DNA from 3 places in the Methylocystis sp. ATCC 49242 genome. Region 2 is predicted to be linked to each of the others. Evidence: riboswitches for the same ligand, from Rfam matches in the RefSeq annotation. Region 2 holds a riboswitch; each other region holds the start of a gene.

What was found. Region 2 has a riboswitch for cobalamin ahead of MET49242_RS01495 (TonB-dependent siderophore receptor). Riboswitches for the same ligand answer to the same signal wherever they lie in the genome.
Region 1: another riboswitch for cobalamin. It lies ahead of MET49242_RS04400 (TonB-dependent receptor); the one in region 2 lies ahead of MET49242_RS01495 (TonB-dependent siderophore receptor).
Region 3: another riboswitch for cobalamin. It lies ahead of MET49242_RS02145 (CbtB-domain containing protein); the one in region 2 lies ahead of MET49242_RS01495 (TonB-dependent siderophore receptor).

The regions. Positions count from the first base shown of each region.
Region 1 is NZ_KE124774.1:512,353-517,894, forward strand. It holds gene MET49242_RS04370 (cyclase family protein) at 1-496, shown strand, start outside; gene MET49242_RS04375 (hypothetical protein) at 604-858, opposite strand; gene MET49242_RS04385 (HU family DNA-binding protein) at 1,577-1,966, opposite strand; gene MET49242_RS04390 (polymer-forming cytoskeletal protein) at 1,999-2,394, opposite strand; gene MET49242_RS04395 (DUF1289 domain-containing protein) at 2,596-2,790, shown strand; cobalamin riboswitch at 2,848-3,051, shown strand; gene MET49242_RS04400 (TonB-dependent receptor) at 3,262-5,542, shown strand, end outside.
Region 2 is NZ_KE124773.1:63,120-68,661, forward strand. It holds gene MET49242_RS01475 (histidine decarboxylase, pyruvoyl type) at 1-22, opposite strand, end outside; gene MET49242_RS01480 (group II intron maturase-specific domain-containing protein) at 164-673, shown strand; gene MET49242_RS01490 (carbon-nitrogen hydrolase family protein) at 987-1,763, shown strand; cobalamin riboswitch at 1,989-2,188, shown strand; gene MET49242_RS01495 (TonB-dependent siderophore receptor) at 2,654-4,885, shown strand; gene MET49242_RS01500 (hypothetical protein) at 4,977-5,542, shown strand, end outside.
Region 3 is NZ_KE124774.1:45,986-51,527, reverse strand. It holds gene MET49242_RS02155 (sterol desaturase family protein) at 1-711, opposite strand, end outside; gene cobO (cob(I)yrinic acid a,c-diamide adenosyltransferase) at 921-1,538, opposite strand; cobalamin riboswitch at 1,577-1,772, shown strand; gene MET49242_RS02145 (CbtB-domain containing protein) at 1,821-2,006, shown strand; gene MET49242_RS02140 (CbtA family protein) at 2,026-2,697, shown strand; gene cobW (cobalamin biosynthesis protein CobW) at 2,694-3,731, shown strand; gene cobN (cobaltochelatase subunit CobN) at 3,738-5,542, shown strand, end outside.

The DNA of each region.
Region 1 (5,542 bases), on a different contig from region 2:
GGTCGAGCGCCTCGTCGGGCCCGCCGTCGTGATCGACGTTTCCGGGAAGGCCGCAAACAATTCCGACTATACGCTCACGCCGGCCGACATCGCCGACTGGGAGAAGGCCCATGGTCGTATTCCCGACCAGGCGATTTTCCTGCTTCGCACGGGCTGGAGTTCGCGCTGGCCGGATCGGAAAGCCTATATGGGCGACGACACGCCAGGCGACGCGTCCAACCTTCATTTTCCGTCCTTTGGACCCGAGGCCGCGACTTTTCTCGTAAACGAAAGGCGCGTCCGCGTCATCGGCGTGGACACGGCCAGCGTGGACAACGGACCGTCACGCGAGTTTCTGGTGCATCGGATCGTCGGCGCCGCCAATGTCGCCGGATTGGAGAATTTGACCAATCTCGATCAGCTTCCCGCGACGGGCGCCGTCATTGTAGCTGCTCCCATGAAGATCGCGCACGGCTCGGGCGCGCCGACGCGCGTGATCGCCTTCGTTCCGCGTTGACGCGAGGCGGCGGGCTCGATGCGCTGGCGGGCTTTGAGTTTCCCGATTGCGAAAAAGGCCAGCGCCCTCACGGACGTTGGCCTCGATCATGTGAAGGCGCCGGACGATCAGTCGAGGACCTTGCCGCCGGCGTCCTCGCAGGCCTTTTCCGATTCCGTGAACACCCAGCCCTGACCCTTGCACGCATTCATGCCCTTGCAGGCGTTCTTGGGCGTATGGCAGTCGGTCTTGCCCTTGCAACTGTTGGCGCCGAGGCAATGAACTTTGCCGGGCGTCGCCTTGACCGGCGCAACCGCGCCCGACAACGCAAGCGAAACCGCAGCAATGGCCAGCACCGCGCCTTTTTGTGGAATTTGCTTCATCGACGTTTGCCTCCTTTTGAGAAGTTTATCGGCGCCGCCGCGAGCCTGGCAAGCATTCATCATGGCGTCGGCGTTTAACGGCGTCTGCGCTCGAATGCTCGCGCCGCCGGAGCTCGGTAAGCGCAGGTCAGGCCAGTCGTTCGGCGACGCCCCAGAAGATGTAACTCGTCATCGATTGATCGGGCCATCGCCGGAAAAAATACGACAGAGATCGCCGCCGAGTCGTTGACGCAAGTCCATTCAGACAAAAAAATTATACTCAATTCACAGATCATGAACCACAGTCGATCATCCGCGCGTCGTCATTGATCAACTCAAACGATTGGCTCAATTTTCAAGCCTTTGCGCCTTTGACGAAGGCCGAACAGGTGGGCCTGCAGCACACGCCGCCGACCTGCGGAGAATGGCGTTTCCCCATCTCGCGATCCGAACGCCTTGCGGTCGCTGAGGCCGGCCGCGATCAATATCGCCTTGCCGCCGCTATCGACGCTCTGCCTCGGACAGGTTTTCAAAATTTTGGTCGAACCCAACGAGCGAAGCGTCAAAGACACGGGACTCGAAGAATACGTTACGACTGTGGCTTCAACGCGCCAAACCGCGAGGAGGAGAGGGCGGACGCACGGCTCAGGCCCCTCTCATTTCCCGGATTGGATGAACGGCGGCGTCACGAGAGCTTTCGCCGCCGTTCCCGGCAGTTTTCGACTGGCGGCAAGCCGGATCAGGGCGTAGCCGCGTTCTTCAATTTCGACAGAGCGCGGATTTTCACGCGCACGCTGGCCGGCTTCGCGGCGCCCTTCACCATCTCGCCGGTGGCGGGGTTGCGGACGAGCGTTCCCGCCTTGCGCGCAGGCACTTTGCGGAGGGTGACCTTCAACAGGCCGGGCAGGGTGAATTCGCCCACGCCCCTGGGGTGCACGGAGCCGAGAAACACGCTTTCGAGCGTCGCGTAGACGCCGACGGCCGTCTTGCGCGGAAGTTCGTTCTGCTCGGCGATCAGATTGATAAGCGCCGATTTGGTCAGGGTTTCCTTGAACGGACGAACAGTGGCCGGTTCGGGTTTGCTCTTCTTTTTCGCCGGGGCGGGTTTGCTGACTTTTGCCTTAGCCACGATGAGTCTCCTCAGGTTGAATAGCTGACTGGCTATTTTTTCGGACGGGGCAGCCTGGTCGGCTGCTCGTGAGATACAGCGGGACGCTCACTGCGGAAGCCTGTCGACTCAGCCCTACCTTTGAGCAGGCCGCCTTTTTCGATTTCAATCTCGCCGTAATTCCAATTACCTTCGACACGGCCGGTCTCGCGGACGGTCAGCAACTGCTTGATGGTGATTTCGCTGCGGATGCTTCCGGAAATATCCGCTTCAGTCGCCGAGACGACGCCGTCGACAACACCGGTTTCGCCGACAAGCAACAGGCCGCAATTGACCTCCCCCGTCAACGTGCCCTGAATCATCACAATGCCGCTTGCATTGATTTCGCCGTTGATATGCACCCCTTCACCGACAAAAACCGCGTTTTTCGTATCGGGTTTGAACTCCATCGTCGGTTGACTCCTTCAGGCCGCAGAGCATGGCCGTAAATGATCGTGGGCGTAACAGCGTTTTCCGCGCTTCAGCCTAGCTTCTATAGACGCAACTGATTCTAAGCAAACGTTTACTAGGCGGCCCATTGATAATATTGGGGACGCCGGCCGAATCCTCCGGCCCGTCTTTACGGTTAGGCGAGTGGAACGGGAAATCAAATGGTCGATAGCCCATGCGTGAAGGTTTGCAAGCTGAATGACAAGGGCGTTTGCACAGGCTGCGGTCGCGATCTCGACGAGATCGCGAACTGGATGCGTATGTCGGACGCGGATAAAAGCAAGGCGGCGCAGCGCGCCAGGATGCGGCTGAAAACCATCGACGGGAAGCAGGGCGACAAGAAAAGCCTCGGCTGACGGATCGGGGCGACTCTATTCTTGTTTTCAATCGACTTGACTCGCCAGCCCTGTCAAATGTTTACTCGTGGCGATGGTTCCCGAAAGGGATCAAAAGGGAACGCGGTGAGCGCGCTCGAGTGCGCAATGCCGCGGCTGCCCCCGCAACTGTAAGTGGTGAGCCGTAGACCAAAAAAGCCACTGGGACATGGCGTTCCGGGAAGGCGGTCTCGAGGCGACGACCCACGAGCCAGGAGACCTGCCATCATTCGTGGTCACGCGCGAAAGCGTCGGGCGGGGTGCACCGATGCGGCCGAAACCTGTTGTCCGCCGCAACGGCGGAGGATGGGGAGCGACCTCTCGCAGTGACGGTCCACGTCTGTTGCGAGCGCCACCATGTCCGGCTGTCGTTTGCGCATTTCTGCGCATATTCCTCCATTATCGTCTGTCGCTTACCTTTCTCGTCCCACTGTCCGCAGCGCTGCGGCGCTGGTGTTTGCCTCTTATGCCGGCGCGGCGCTCGCTCAACAGGCGCTGCCAACCATCGAGGTGGGCGGCCATACGACGCGCCGGGTCCCGTCGCCGGCAGCACACGCGCCGGCGCCCCATCCCGTCGCGACCGTTTCCCCGACGCGGACGCCGGCGCCGGTTGCCGCGCGTTCGACGGAGAGCGTTCCAAGGCCGCCCATAACGGCCGCGAGCGAGAAATATTTTACAGGAGCGGAAATCAACGCCGTTCCCATCGCGCGTCCGGCCGACGCGCTCGAAATCGTTCCCGGCCTCGTCGTCAGTCAGCACAGCGGCGACGGCAAGGCGAATCAATATTTCCTTCGCGGATTCAATCTCGACCATGGCACGGATCTCGCGCTCTATCTCGACGGCATGCCCTTGAACATGCGCACCCATGGCCATGCGCAAGGCTACGCGGACGCCAATTTCATCATTCCCGAATTGCTGCAGGGCATGCTCGTCCGAAAGGGGCCTTACGACGCGGAGGACGGTGATTTCTCTTCCGCCGGCTCGGTCTATCTGCAATATCTCGACAAGGTAGATCGCGACTATTTCCAGCTTACCGGCGGAAGTTTCGCCTATGGCCGCGCGCTTGGCGTCAAATCCTGGCGCGATGTCCACGAGGGGACCGTGCTCGGCGCGGCGGAGGCGCAATATTACAACGGCCCCTGGGAACGCGGCGACAATTTGCGACGCATCAACAGTGTCTTGCGGTGGACGCGCGGCGCGCAGTCGGACGGCATGTCGCTTACCGCCATGGCCTACGCCAACAAATGGTTTTCGACGGACCAGATCCCCGCCCGCGTCGTAGATTCGGGTCTGAAGTCGCTTTGGGGAACGATGGACCCGACCGACGGCGGCGACACGACCCGCTTCAGCCTCTCCGGCCGCTGGAGCCGGACCGAAGGCGCCCACGCTTCGCGCATCGAAGCCTATGTGGTGCGCTCGACGCTCGAGTTGTACAACAATTTCACCTACTTCCTGGCGCATCCTGATCTTGGCGACCAGTTCCGGCAGTTCGATCGCCGAACCATGATCGGCGTCAACGCTCGGCACGATATCAAATGGGATTCCTTCGGCCTGCCGGTAGTGACGCGCCTGGGTCTGCAGGGTCGTTACGACGACATCCGCCTCGGCCTGCAGGAAGGCCTGCGCCGGCAATCATATGACGCGATCCGTAACGATTATGCGGGCGAGGGGAGCGTCGGCTTATGGACCGACACGACCGTAAAGTGGCTGCCGTGGCTGCGCACGGTCGCCGGCGCGCGCTTCGATTTCTTTACCGCCGACGTGAACTCGATCCAGACGCTGTGGGACGCGCCGAAATTCCTCGCCAGCACAGGATATCCCGCCTTTCTGTGGACGGGACCGTTCAACAGCGGCTCGAAAGACGCGGCGATCATGAGTCCCAAGGCGTCGATCATTCTCGGCCCCTTCTACAAGACGGAGCTTTTCCTGAACTATGGCGAGGGCATGCACTCGACGGACGCGCGCGGCGCGGTGCAGAGATTCGCCACATCCGAACTCTCCGACGCCGATGGCTTCGCGCCTGTTGCGGCTATCCCATTGCTCGTCAAATCTCGAGGCGCAGAGATCGGCGCGCGCACGAAATTCATCGAGGGGCTCGATTCGAGTCTCAGCCTGTTCTGGCTCAATCTCGAATCGGAAGACCAGTTCGTGGGCGACGCCGGCACGACCACCTTCGGTCGGCCGAGCCGGCGCTATGGCCTCGAGATCACCAATCACTATAGGCCGAACTCCTGGATAACCTTCGACGGCGACGTCGCGCTGGTGAATGCGCGCTATCGCGGCGTCGACCAGCCTCAGACCCTGGCCTGGCTCGATCTCATCACGGCGGAGACGCTTCCCTACGGAACCTTTCTCGGCAACGCTCCCGGCAATTACCTTATCAACGCGCCATCGATCGTTGCGACGGGCGCTCTGGAGCTGGGCGCGGCGACGGGGTGGTTCGGAGCGCTGAAATATCGTTATGTCGGCATGCGGCCGCTGACCGAGGACGGCTATCTGAAATCCCCCGCCATCGGGACGCTGAACGTGCGACTCGGCTACCGCTGGGCGGACGGCTGGCGTCTGCAGGTCGACGCCTTCAATATCTTCAACTCGCGGTCGGACCAGATAACATACGGTTACGGCTCGCTGCTGCCGAGCGACCCGCTCTATGGCCTCTGCGTCAATCGCATCGCGCCTGACGCCGTATGCGCAGTCGGCGTCATGGATCGCCACTTCAAGCCGGCCGAGCCGC
Region 2 (5,542 bases):
AATGCGTGCTGTTGCATCTCATTCGGAATGCTCCACCGATTCGGAGTTCGCGAAAGCTTATTGCTCTTCGCGAAGCATGTGGATAGGACTTCTATTCCTCATCTGTTCGATCAACGCAGGACAATGATTGACGCCGATGAGGCGCGCGAGTTTGTCAGGAGTGATGGAGTTGATTGACTACATGGTGGGCGTCTACTCGGCGCACGTCAAGTCGCCCGCTGCGGCCGAATATGACGTCGCCTTTCTGCTCGGCGCGCCGGCGGTCAATGAATGTTTCCATCTCAAAGCGGCGCCCAATCCGTCACGCGCGCGTTCGATCCAAACAGCCGTTATCGATTATCTCGATGCGCCAAATCGCGCCGCGGCTCGCGAGACCATTCGCTGGCGTTTTCGGCTCGACGACCCGCAAAGCGGTCGATGCGCCAGCGAAATCATGGCGACATGCTCGCTGTCGACACGACCTGCGGTGAACAAGCCTTCGCTGAGCCCGATGCGGTCGACGATCCACGATTTCCAGCTGCTCAAGAGAACACAGGAGATGCTGGACGATAGCGCTCGCGAGCTGAACCCGGCCGCACAAGGTTGGCTCGCCTACCATGGGCGATATACGCGTTCGGCACTCTATCCCCTTGTTCGCTACATCGACCAAACGCGCGCAAGTGATCAGCGTTGAGACCTGCCGAACCGTTGGCTGCCCATTTGCTCCAGGTTTAAATTTCGTACGCCTCTGCCAGAGGGACCAAAATCGATTTTCTCTCTCTGCGGTCAAGCTGTGACTTAACCCCCAATCGATCAGGGGCGCAACGGGAAGTGAAGAAGAACCAAATAGGCTGCCACAACGCGCGCAATCTGGCGCATTCTTGCAATTTGGCACAACGTGCCAGCTTGGGCTAGGTTGGACGCCAAGGCCATCAACCCGGCCCCGCCCTTGGCGGCGTATTCTAACGCGTGCCTCGGCTGAAAAATCGGGAAACCCGACTTATCCAATGGCGACTTCCCTAACGCGGATTGCTCTCTTGCACTTGGCCCCGACTCCGGGCGCTTTGGAGCAAAATCAGCAACTTGTCGAAACCGCGTTGGCGGCTGCGGCCGATGCGGGCGCAGAGTGGGTCATTACGCCAGAACTCGTGACAACTGGATATGAGTTTGCCGAGCACATAGGCACTGACTGGATTGAGAGCCAGCCAGACTTGTGGGTTCAAGGCATAGCCGCGTTGGCGCTGCGACGTCGCCTCACCGTATTCCTGTCTGTTCCGGAGCGCGACGGGGAAAAGCTGTATAACAGTATGATTGCCATCGACCGGAGAGGTCGGATCGCCGGGCGTCACAGGAAGATCAACGCATTGCGTGTGGGTGCGGAGTCCTGGTCCACACCAGGTGAAACCATTTCCCCTGTTAAAATCGACGGATTTGGCCTTGTCGGCATGCTTATATGCGCCGACGCGTTCACGCCAGTCATCGCGGCCTCCCTTGCAGATCAGGAGGCGCGTGCACTGGTTTCGTCCGCCGCCTGGGGACCTGGGCTTCATGGTCCGGATGGAGAATGGGAGGCAGTCAGTCAGGCGACATCGCTGCCCATTTTCGTTTGCAACCGCACCGGCCAAGAACGCCAGATGGACTTCACGATCGCACAAAGCGTCGTGGCTAATCGCGGGAGACGAGTCGTAAGTTTCACGGCGCCTCGAAACGCTATCTTTTTGGTCGATTGGAGCTTCGAGGGAAATCAGCTTGCTCGGTATTCCCAAATAACTCCGCTTCCATAACGCTCAGCGGAATCAGATAGCAAAAACGTGCTTACTTCAAACGGCGGCGCAAAAGCCCGCGGCAAGTGCATCGCACCACTGTCACGCAAATTGGGCAGGTTTCTTCCTTACTGACAAAGTCGCACTATCCATCTGCCCGCCCCGTCGCGCTGATGCGAAAATGCAACGCTTCAGGACTGCTCGAGGCACCCTCCACAAAACGGCTTGACTAAACCGGCTGGCTTCGGCCTTTATAGGCCAGATGGTTCCCTTCGGGGATCAAAAGGGAACTCGGTGCGCGCTGCATAGCGCTATGCCGAGGCTGCCCCCGCAACTGTAAGCGGCGAGCCTTAGAGCCAAAAAGCCACTGGGGAAACCTCCCTGGGAAGGCGGCTTAAGGCGGCGACCCGTGAGCCAGGAGACCTGCCATCAATCGTGGTCACGCGCGAAAGCGTCGGGCGGGGTGCACCGAAGCGGTCAAAACTGTCGCTGAGCGTCAAAACGCAAAGCGACAGGGATAGACCTTTCGCAGTGACGGCCCACGTTGCTGCGAGTCTCGGCTCATGAAATCCCTTCTCCCGACAGCTGCCAAAGACGGCGTTCGCGGCGCCGTGCGGCGCAATTCGCCGCTCCTGTCCTACGTTCTTTCTGCAGCCGTCTCGTCGCCAGCTCTCGCCCAAGAAACGCTCCCGGTCATCGAAATCGGCACGCCGAAGCCGAGCTTCGGCCGCGCCTCCGAGGCGCCCGGAACGGAACGGCCTGTTGCCGGTCAACAGGCGGAAGCGGACGGTAACGGCACAGAAATCGGCCCTGGCGACAATGGGCAAATCTGCGCGGACGGGGTTTGCAATAATCCCACGTCCTACGCCGCGCCGATCGAGTCGCTTGGGACCAAGGTCAACACGCCGGTGATGAACACGCCGGTCGCCACGAAGATGGTCACGCGGCGGATGCTCGAGGACCAACAGGCCATTACGCTCGACCAGGCGTTGAAGAACGTCAGCGGCGTCGCCGTCTCGGGCGGCGGCGACGCGGCGCTGGGAAATTCCTTCCGACAGATCATCCTGCGCGGCTTCGCAACGCAGAACTATTTCCGCGACGGTTTCCGGGTCGACAGCTTCGGCCTCAATTTCGCCGGCTCCAGCAGCGCCGAAATGGCCAATGTGGAGAGCGTCGAGGTGCTGAAAGGCCCCGCCGCCATCCTCTACGGTGCGGTGGAGCCCGGCGGCATCGTCAACATCAACACGAAGCAGCCGCTTGCGAAGCCGGCCGCCTCCGTGCAGCAGCAAATCGGCAGCTACGCCTCCTATCGCACGGTCGTCGACGCCACGGGGCCGGTGACCGCCAACAAGGACGTGCTCTACCGCTTCATCATGTCCTATGAGAACGACGGGTCGTTCCGCGCCTTCGACTACAACAAAAATATCATGATCAACCCGGTCGTCAGATGGAACATCGACGACAGCACCTGGATCAGAGCGTCCACTCAGTTTCAGCAGAACAATCTGAATCAGGACTGGTTTTATGTGCCCTATTACGGGATGTTCTCCCCTCTATGGCTCGGGCGCAGTTTCAACTGGGGGCCCAACTCGCCTTACACTCAGCAGCAGAACTTCAGCGAGCTGACGTGGCATCACGACTTCGACAAGGACTGGTCGATACAGCAAACCTTGTTCATGCAACTGTTGCATAGCAATTGGCAGAACAACGGCGGGACCACCTCTATCACCGATTGCGTGACTCCCGGCGCCTACTCTTTTGGCGGCTTCTCGCTGTGCGGATTCAACGGCGCCTTTACCCCGGTATCCCAACCAAACAGTGTCATCCTGAACTATAGTTCTTTTCCGTCTGACAATAGACAGGCGGAATATGCGACGACAATCAATCTCGTCGGTCATTTCAACACCGGGGAATATCTCAACCATACGCTGTTGTCGGGGGCGGACTACTACCGGTATAACTTCAGGGGCCTGAATATGCTCCCGCAGAACTACGGGGCGGTTGGCCTGTTCGGCGCGCCGTATTTCCCGACCCCCATCGGCGGGCTTGTTCCCTACAACGCCACCCAGCAAGCCGCCGACAATTACGGCGTTTATCTGCAGGACCAGATCAAACTGCCCTTCGGCTTTCACGTGCTCGGCGGCGCCCGTTGGCAATATATCGACAGCAGAACCGGCGCCTCTGACAACACGCATTTCTGCGGGCCTTTTTCGTCCAATTGGTTTTCGGGAATTGCGATTCCATGTAACTTCAACACGCTCGGCAACACATCGAGGTTTGTCAGCCAGAGGGTCACGCCGCGCGTGGGGGTGTTGTGGCGGCCGCTCGAATGGATCAGCTTCTACGGAAATTACACCGAGTCCTACAGCCCGAACTACGACGGCAAGCTAGTCTACGGCTCGAACGACCCGACGCCCCCAAGCGCCGGCGAGCAGGAGGAAGGCGGAATCAAGCTTGCCCTGTTCGATAACAGGTTTCAGGCCACGGCGGCCTACTACCATTTGGTCAAGACCAATATTCCGATCGGGATCCCCAATGATTTCAACCACGTGTTACTCATAGGCCAAGGGCGTTCGCAGGGCCCGGAACTCGACATCCAAGGCGAGCTTCTGCCCGGCTGGAGCATCAATCTCGCCTACGCAAACACCGACGCAATCACCACCAAGTCAAATCCAACTTACCTCGGGGTCCCGGTTGTGGGACAGCCGATCCCCTTCGTTCCGCGTAATGTCGGCTCCCTGTCTTCGGCCTATGAATTCAGGGACGGCCAGATGAAGGGTCTGCGCGTGGGGACGCGCTACGATTACACCGGCTATCTTCCTTTCTTTCATACCGCCAATGATGGATCCTATATTTATGGGAAATCCACGCCGAGCTATGGACTCGTTGGCCTCTTCGGAGCCTATGAGTTCAACCTCGACCGATTCAAGGTCGTCGCACAGCTCAATGTGAGCAATCTTTTCGACAAGACCTATTTCGTCACCGGCGGCTTGGGTCCTCAAGCCTTCGACGCCGCCCATCCTGGCGGCTTCGCGGTGCCCTTCACCAATCCAGTCCAGGTGGGCTGGAACACGCCAGGGTACAATTTTAACGTAATCGGCGCCCCGCGGATGTTCCGCGGGTCGATCAAGGTGTCGTTCTGAGCGGCGCGCCGTCATGCATCCTCGAGGAGCGCGCGATGCGCCTCCTCGGAGATAGAGGTTCTGCTCCGTCGACGAAGAGAAAGTGAACGCCATGTCAGAGGTTGCCGAATATGCGCCGACACGAATGGTCGAGCCCGATGGAACGCCGCTCGACGTGTTCTCGCTGCCCACAGACCCGGCGAGCCTCGAGGAGCTTCTCCGCGATCTCTTCGAGAACCATTGGCGGGAGATCACCTTCGGCATCCTCATTCAGGGCGCCGCTTGGGAGATGAAGACCGATCGCCCGCCGACGCGCATCGGCGTGCTCGACGGCTATCTGACGGTGGCTTTTGGCGTTCCGCATTTCCACATCTGCATCGGCGAGAACAAAGGCCCGCGCAGCCGGCCGACGTCCCCGGACTTGGCGCGTCATCGGCGCACGGCGCGTGCGGAGATTTATCGTCGAATCGGGCGCTCCTGTGTGCCGATGTCATGGGGAGTGCAGCTCTTCAACGGCGCGAACGAGCAGCAGCTGACCGTGCTCCTGCCCAACCCGTTCCTGCATCCGGAGACCGACAAGTTCCTGAAGGAGCCCGATTGGTCGCGTCTCGCGCTGTGGGACAAGCTTCGGGCGCGATGGTTTGGCCTTGCCGACCCCGACCCGATCGACCGTTCAGG
Region 3 (5,542 bases), on a different contig from region 2:
GAACGGGATCCAGAACTGCGAATGCTGCAGATGCCCGATTGTCCAGAGAAAAAAGATGAAAATTATGTTTTTGCCGTCAACCGTGAACGCTTCCGTATTTCGACCGAACAACCACGCCAGCAGTCCGGAGGCGCTGCCGATGAACATTGAGAGCATGTACCCGAAAAATATATTGTCGACAGGGTGATTTCTGAAGTTCGTCAGTGGCGTAAGAACCTCAGCCGTGTGATGCACCTTGTGGAGTTCCCACAAAAACGAGACCCTGTGTTTGAGGTAGTGGTCAACCCAATATCCTATCTCATACGCCAGAAACAGAACGACTGTGGAGACCAGTTTTATAGAGAGATCACAGCAATCGGCGGACCCCATCGCGCCAAAGGCGCCTGTGAGCATGGATTTGACGGCGATTGCGACAGTATTTGCGGAAACCACGAGGGAAACCACGATTACCGGCATGAAAACGACGCTCAGCACGAAGAGTTTCACGTCGGCGGCAAAGGATTCATGCACCAAGATTTTCTTTGTGAAAATGGCGCGGGCGATGGCCCTCAAATTGGCGCGCCCTCGACGGCTTTTCTGACGATAAGCCAATGCGAAAACGGCCAGGCCAAATGTCGTTGCCAGCGAATAGATTGAAAAAATCGAGCCAAATGAAAACAGTTCGTTCGATATTCTCGCCAGGGAAAAGCGGATCGCGGTGTACAGGTCCATCGAAAGCTTCTTGTCCGGATGGTTTTCGAGAGGTCGGCCGGGACCTCGCCGCCTGAAAATGGCTGTCCAGTTCCAGCGTCGGTTTGGGCTGCGTCCGACCTCATGAGCTGCTCGAACTAACTGCCCGGAAAGCGTATTCTCTCTACTGGGCCTTGCCAAGGCCTCGCCCCGGCTCATCGGCGCGCCTTTTGCCGAATCGGCGACCCGATTTAGAACTCTATGCCCTCCTGAGCCTTCACGCCGGCCGCAAAATGGTGCTTCACCAGCGTCATTTCGGTGACGAGATCGGCGATTTCGACCAGCTCCTGCTTGGCGTTCCGGCCTGTCACCACGACATGCAGATCGTTGCGACGCGCCGTGAGCGCCGCGAGAACCTCGGCCAGCGGCAGATGCTCGTAACGCAGCGTAATATTCAGCTCGTCCAGCACCAGCAGACGGATTTCGGGGTCCGCCATCAATTCGCAGGCTTTTTCCCAGGCGCGCCGCGCCGCGGCCTCGTCGCGGGCGCGATCCTGCGTCTCCCAGGTGAAGCCCTCGCCGAGCGTATGCCAGGAGACCTGTCCAAGTTTTTCGAGCATGTCGCGCTCGCCGGTTCGCCAGGCGCCCTTGCCGAATTGGACGACGCCGACCTTCCAGCCATGACCGAGCGCGCGCAGGGCGAGCCCGAAAGCGGCGGTGGACTTCCCCTTGCCAGGCCCGGTGTGGACCATCAGCAGGCCCTTCTGCGCGATGGTCTTGCCGGCCACCTCGGCGTCCTGAACGGCCTTCCGCTTCTCCATCTTCAAGCGATGGCGGCGCGCTTCGTCGTCCTCCTGCCCGATTGTCAAAATGCAGCCCTCGCCATTTGACGGAATGATGTCACGCGCATATGACTGAAAGCGACGGTCCTTCGCAAGAAGGCGAAAAGGGAACGCGGTGCGGGCCTTGCCCAAATCCACGGCTGCCCCCGCAACTGTAACCGGTAAGGCCCGCGCCATCCGCCACTGAGCAATCAGCTTGGGAAGGCGGCGCGGACCATGGACCCGGAAGCCAGGAGACCTGCCGTCGCGGCGATCCCTCGATCGCCTCTCGCATGAAAAACGCCGCCGGTGGGGCGGCAGGAGAACACCATGAACGCTTTTTTCGCCGCCCGGTCCGGGTCTCTCGCGCGCTCGAAGGTAGAAGCGCTGAAGGCCGCCTTCATCGCGCTGTTCCTCGGCGCGAGCCTCGTCTATGTCGCGGGTTTCGCGAATCCCGAGACCGTGCACGACGCGGCCCACGATTCGCGCCACGCCCTCTCCTTCCCCTGTCACTAGCCGCCACGACACGCGACCCGTGATCGCGCGAACATTGGCGGCCGGTCTCATCGCCGGCGTCGTTGCGGGGCTCGCCGTCGCGGCCCTGCAGCATGTCACCACGACTCCGCTCATCCTCGCCGCCGAGGTTTATGAGACGGCGCAGCACGCTCATGACGTCGCGGCTGAGCATGCCGCGCCCGCTTTCGAGGGTCTGCGGCGCACGGCCGCCACCAGCCTCGCAACCGTCGCCGTCTCGATTGGTTACGCGCTGATTCTGCTCGCCGGAATGCTCGTCTCCGGCGATCCGATCGGCCCGCGCCGCGCCGCGCTCTGGGGCGCCTGCGCCTTTGCCGCGACCGGGCTTGCAACGAGTCTCGGGCTTGCCCCCCAACTACCCGGGGCCGCAGAAACCGATCTCGCCGGACGCCAGATCTGGTGGGTCGCCGCCGCGGTTTCGACCGGCGCCGGGCTTTACGCGCTGTTGCGGCTCGACGCATGGATCGCGCAAGTCGCGGGCGCCGTGTTGATCGTCGCGCCGCATTTCTTCACGCCGACGCCCGCCGCGCCGGAAAGCACGGCGCCCGCGGAGCTGGCGGCGCAATTCGCCGCCTCGTCGCTCGCTGTACAAGCCATGAGCTGGGTGCTCGCCGGCGCGCTTGTCGGCCTCGTGTGGCGGCTCATCTCGCAAGACGAGACGCAGACCGCATGACGACACAAGCAAAAATCCCCGCGACCATCGTCACCGGCTTCCTCGGCGCCGGCAAGACGACTCTCATCCGCAACGTGCTGGAGAATGCGCGCGACCGCCGTCTCGCGCTGGTCATCAATGAATTCGGCGACGTCGGCGTCGACGGCGAAATCCTGCGCGCCTGCGGCGTCGAGAACTGTCCGGAAGAAAATATAGTCGAACTCGCCAACGGCTGTCTCTGCTGCACGGTCGCCGACGACTTCGTGCCCGCGATCGAGGCGCTGCTCGCGCATGAAAAGCGGCCGGACCATATCATCATCGAGACGTCGGGCCTCGCGCTGCCGAAGCCCCTCGTGAAAGCCTTCGACTGGCCGGCGATCCGCTCCAAGCTTACTGTCGACGGCGTCATCGCCGTCATCGACGGAAAGGCGGTCGCAGAAGGCCGCTTCGCCGACGATCTCGACGCCGTCGCGCAGGAACGTGCGGATACCGAGACGATCGACCACGACAATCCGCTCGAGGAAGTCTTCGAGGACCAACTCGCTTGCGCCGATCTCGTGATTCTCAACAAGACCGATCTTCTGGACGCCGATGAGGAGCTTCGCGTCGCCGAGCAGCTTTCACAAGGCGCCCGCGATACTGTGAAGGTGGTGCGCGCGCGGGACGGCCGGGTCGATCCGCTCGTGCTGCTCGGTCTCGCCGCGGCGGCGGAAGACGATCTCGCCAGCCGCCCCTCCCACCATGACGCCGAGCCGGATCACGATCACGACGACTTCGACAGTTTCGTCGTCAGCCTGCCGGCGGTCACGGACCCCGCCGCCCTCGTCGCGAAACTCGCGGACATTGCGCGCGCGCATGACGTGCTGCGCGTGAAAGGATTTGTCGAAGTCGCCGGCAAGCCGATGCGGCTTCTGGTGCAGGGCGTCGGCGCGCGCATCCAGCACCATTTCGATCGCCCATGGAAACCGAACGAAGCCCGCGCCAGCCGTCTCGTCGTCATCGGCGAAAAGGGCCTCGACCGCGATTCGATAACCGCCATGCTGGCGCAGCCGTGACGCGCCATGCACCTCCTCCCGCGCGATCTCCATAGTCTCGACGACGCCGGCGCGGCGACGGACCTTGGCCAGACGCCGGGAACAATCGTCTTTCTGTCTTTCTCCGATTCGGAACTGCGCCTGCTTGCGCAACAGCACGAGAAAGACCGTGGCGTCCTGCCGAGCCTGCGCTGCGCGTCGCTCGCGCATCTGAAACACCCCTACTCCGTCGATCTCTATCTCGACAACGTCGTTCGCCACGCGCAAGTCGTCGTCGTGCGACTGCTCGGCGGCAAGGAATATTGGGCCTATGGCGTCGACCAACTGGAGGCGCTGGCGCGCACGCAAGATATTGCGCTCGCCATCGTGCCGGGCGACACGGTCGACGACATGCGCCTTGCTCAGGCGTCCACACTCGATGCGCAAGCGCTGCATCGCATCTGGTCCTTCTTTCAGGACGGCGGCCCCGACAATCTGCGCTCGTTTCTCGGTTACGCATCGACTCTCGCGGGTCTTCCCGCCGAGTGGCGGGAAAGCGTCGCCGTCGCCAACGCCGGACGTTTCGACGCCGCCTGCCGTGCGGCGCAGGTCGACGCACCGCGTGCGACCATTGTCTTCTATCGGTCGATGTATCTCGCGGACGATGTCGCGCCCATCATTGCGCTCGCCGACGCGCTGTACGAGCGCGGGTTCGCGGTGGAGGCGCTATACGTCGCGAGCCTGAAAGATCCGGAGAGCGAAGCCTTCGTCGCGCGGGCGCTCGACGCTTTCTTTCCCGACGTCATTCTCAACGCCACGGCATTTTCCGCAAGGCGCGAATCCGGCGCCGTTCTCGACCGCGCAGACGCGCCGGTGCTTCAGGTGGCGCTCGCGACCTGCACGCGGGAGGCTTGGGAAGGTTCGGCGCGCGGCGCCAATGGCGCCGATCTCGCAATGAATATCGTGCTGCCCGAAGTCGATGGCCGCATTTTCACCCGCGCTATTTCTTTCAAGGAAGAAACCGCGCGCGGCGTCGCCGAACTCGCCGAAATGCGCCACGCGCCCGAGACGTCGCGTGTTTCTTTTGTCGCCGATCTCGCGACGAATTGGGCCCGACTGCGCCGCAAATCCAATGCCGAAAAGAGTCTGGCGCTGATCCTCTCGGACTATCCCGCGCGGCGCGGACGCGGCGGATATGCGATTGGTCTGGATGCGGAGGCGAGCGTCGCCGAGATCGTCGAAGCGATGCGTGAAGCGGGATACAGCGTCAGCCATGCCGTGGAACGCGCGCCCTCCTTGATGCGGGCGCTCGAAGATAGCGTTTACACTATCGACTATTCGATCGACGACTATCTTCGCCTGCTCGCGATGCTTCCCCCCGATTTCGTCGCCAGCGTCAATGAATCATGGGGCGCGCCGCAGGACGATCCTGCTGCCGTCGAAGACGCTTTCCGTTTCTCCTGCATCGTCAGCGGCAATCTCGCAGTGGCGCTGCAACCCGATCGCGGCGCGCGCGTCGATCGTTACGAAACCTATCACGACGTGCAGCGGGCGCCGCGACACGCCTATGTCGCCTTTTATCTCTGGCTCCGTCACATACGAAAAATCGACGCGCTGATCCATCTCGGGGCCCATGGCACACTGGAGTGGCTGCCGGGCAAGTCGGCGATGCTGTCCCGGTCCTGCGCGCCGGAAGCGGTGCTCGGCCCGACGCCGCTCATCTATCCTTTTATCGTCAACGATCCGGGCGAAGCCGCACAGGCGAAACGCCGCGCCGCCGCCGTGACGATCGGCCATCTCACCCCGCCGCTCATCGACGCCGAACTCTTCGACGCGGCGGCAAAAATAGAAAC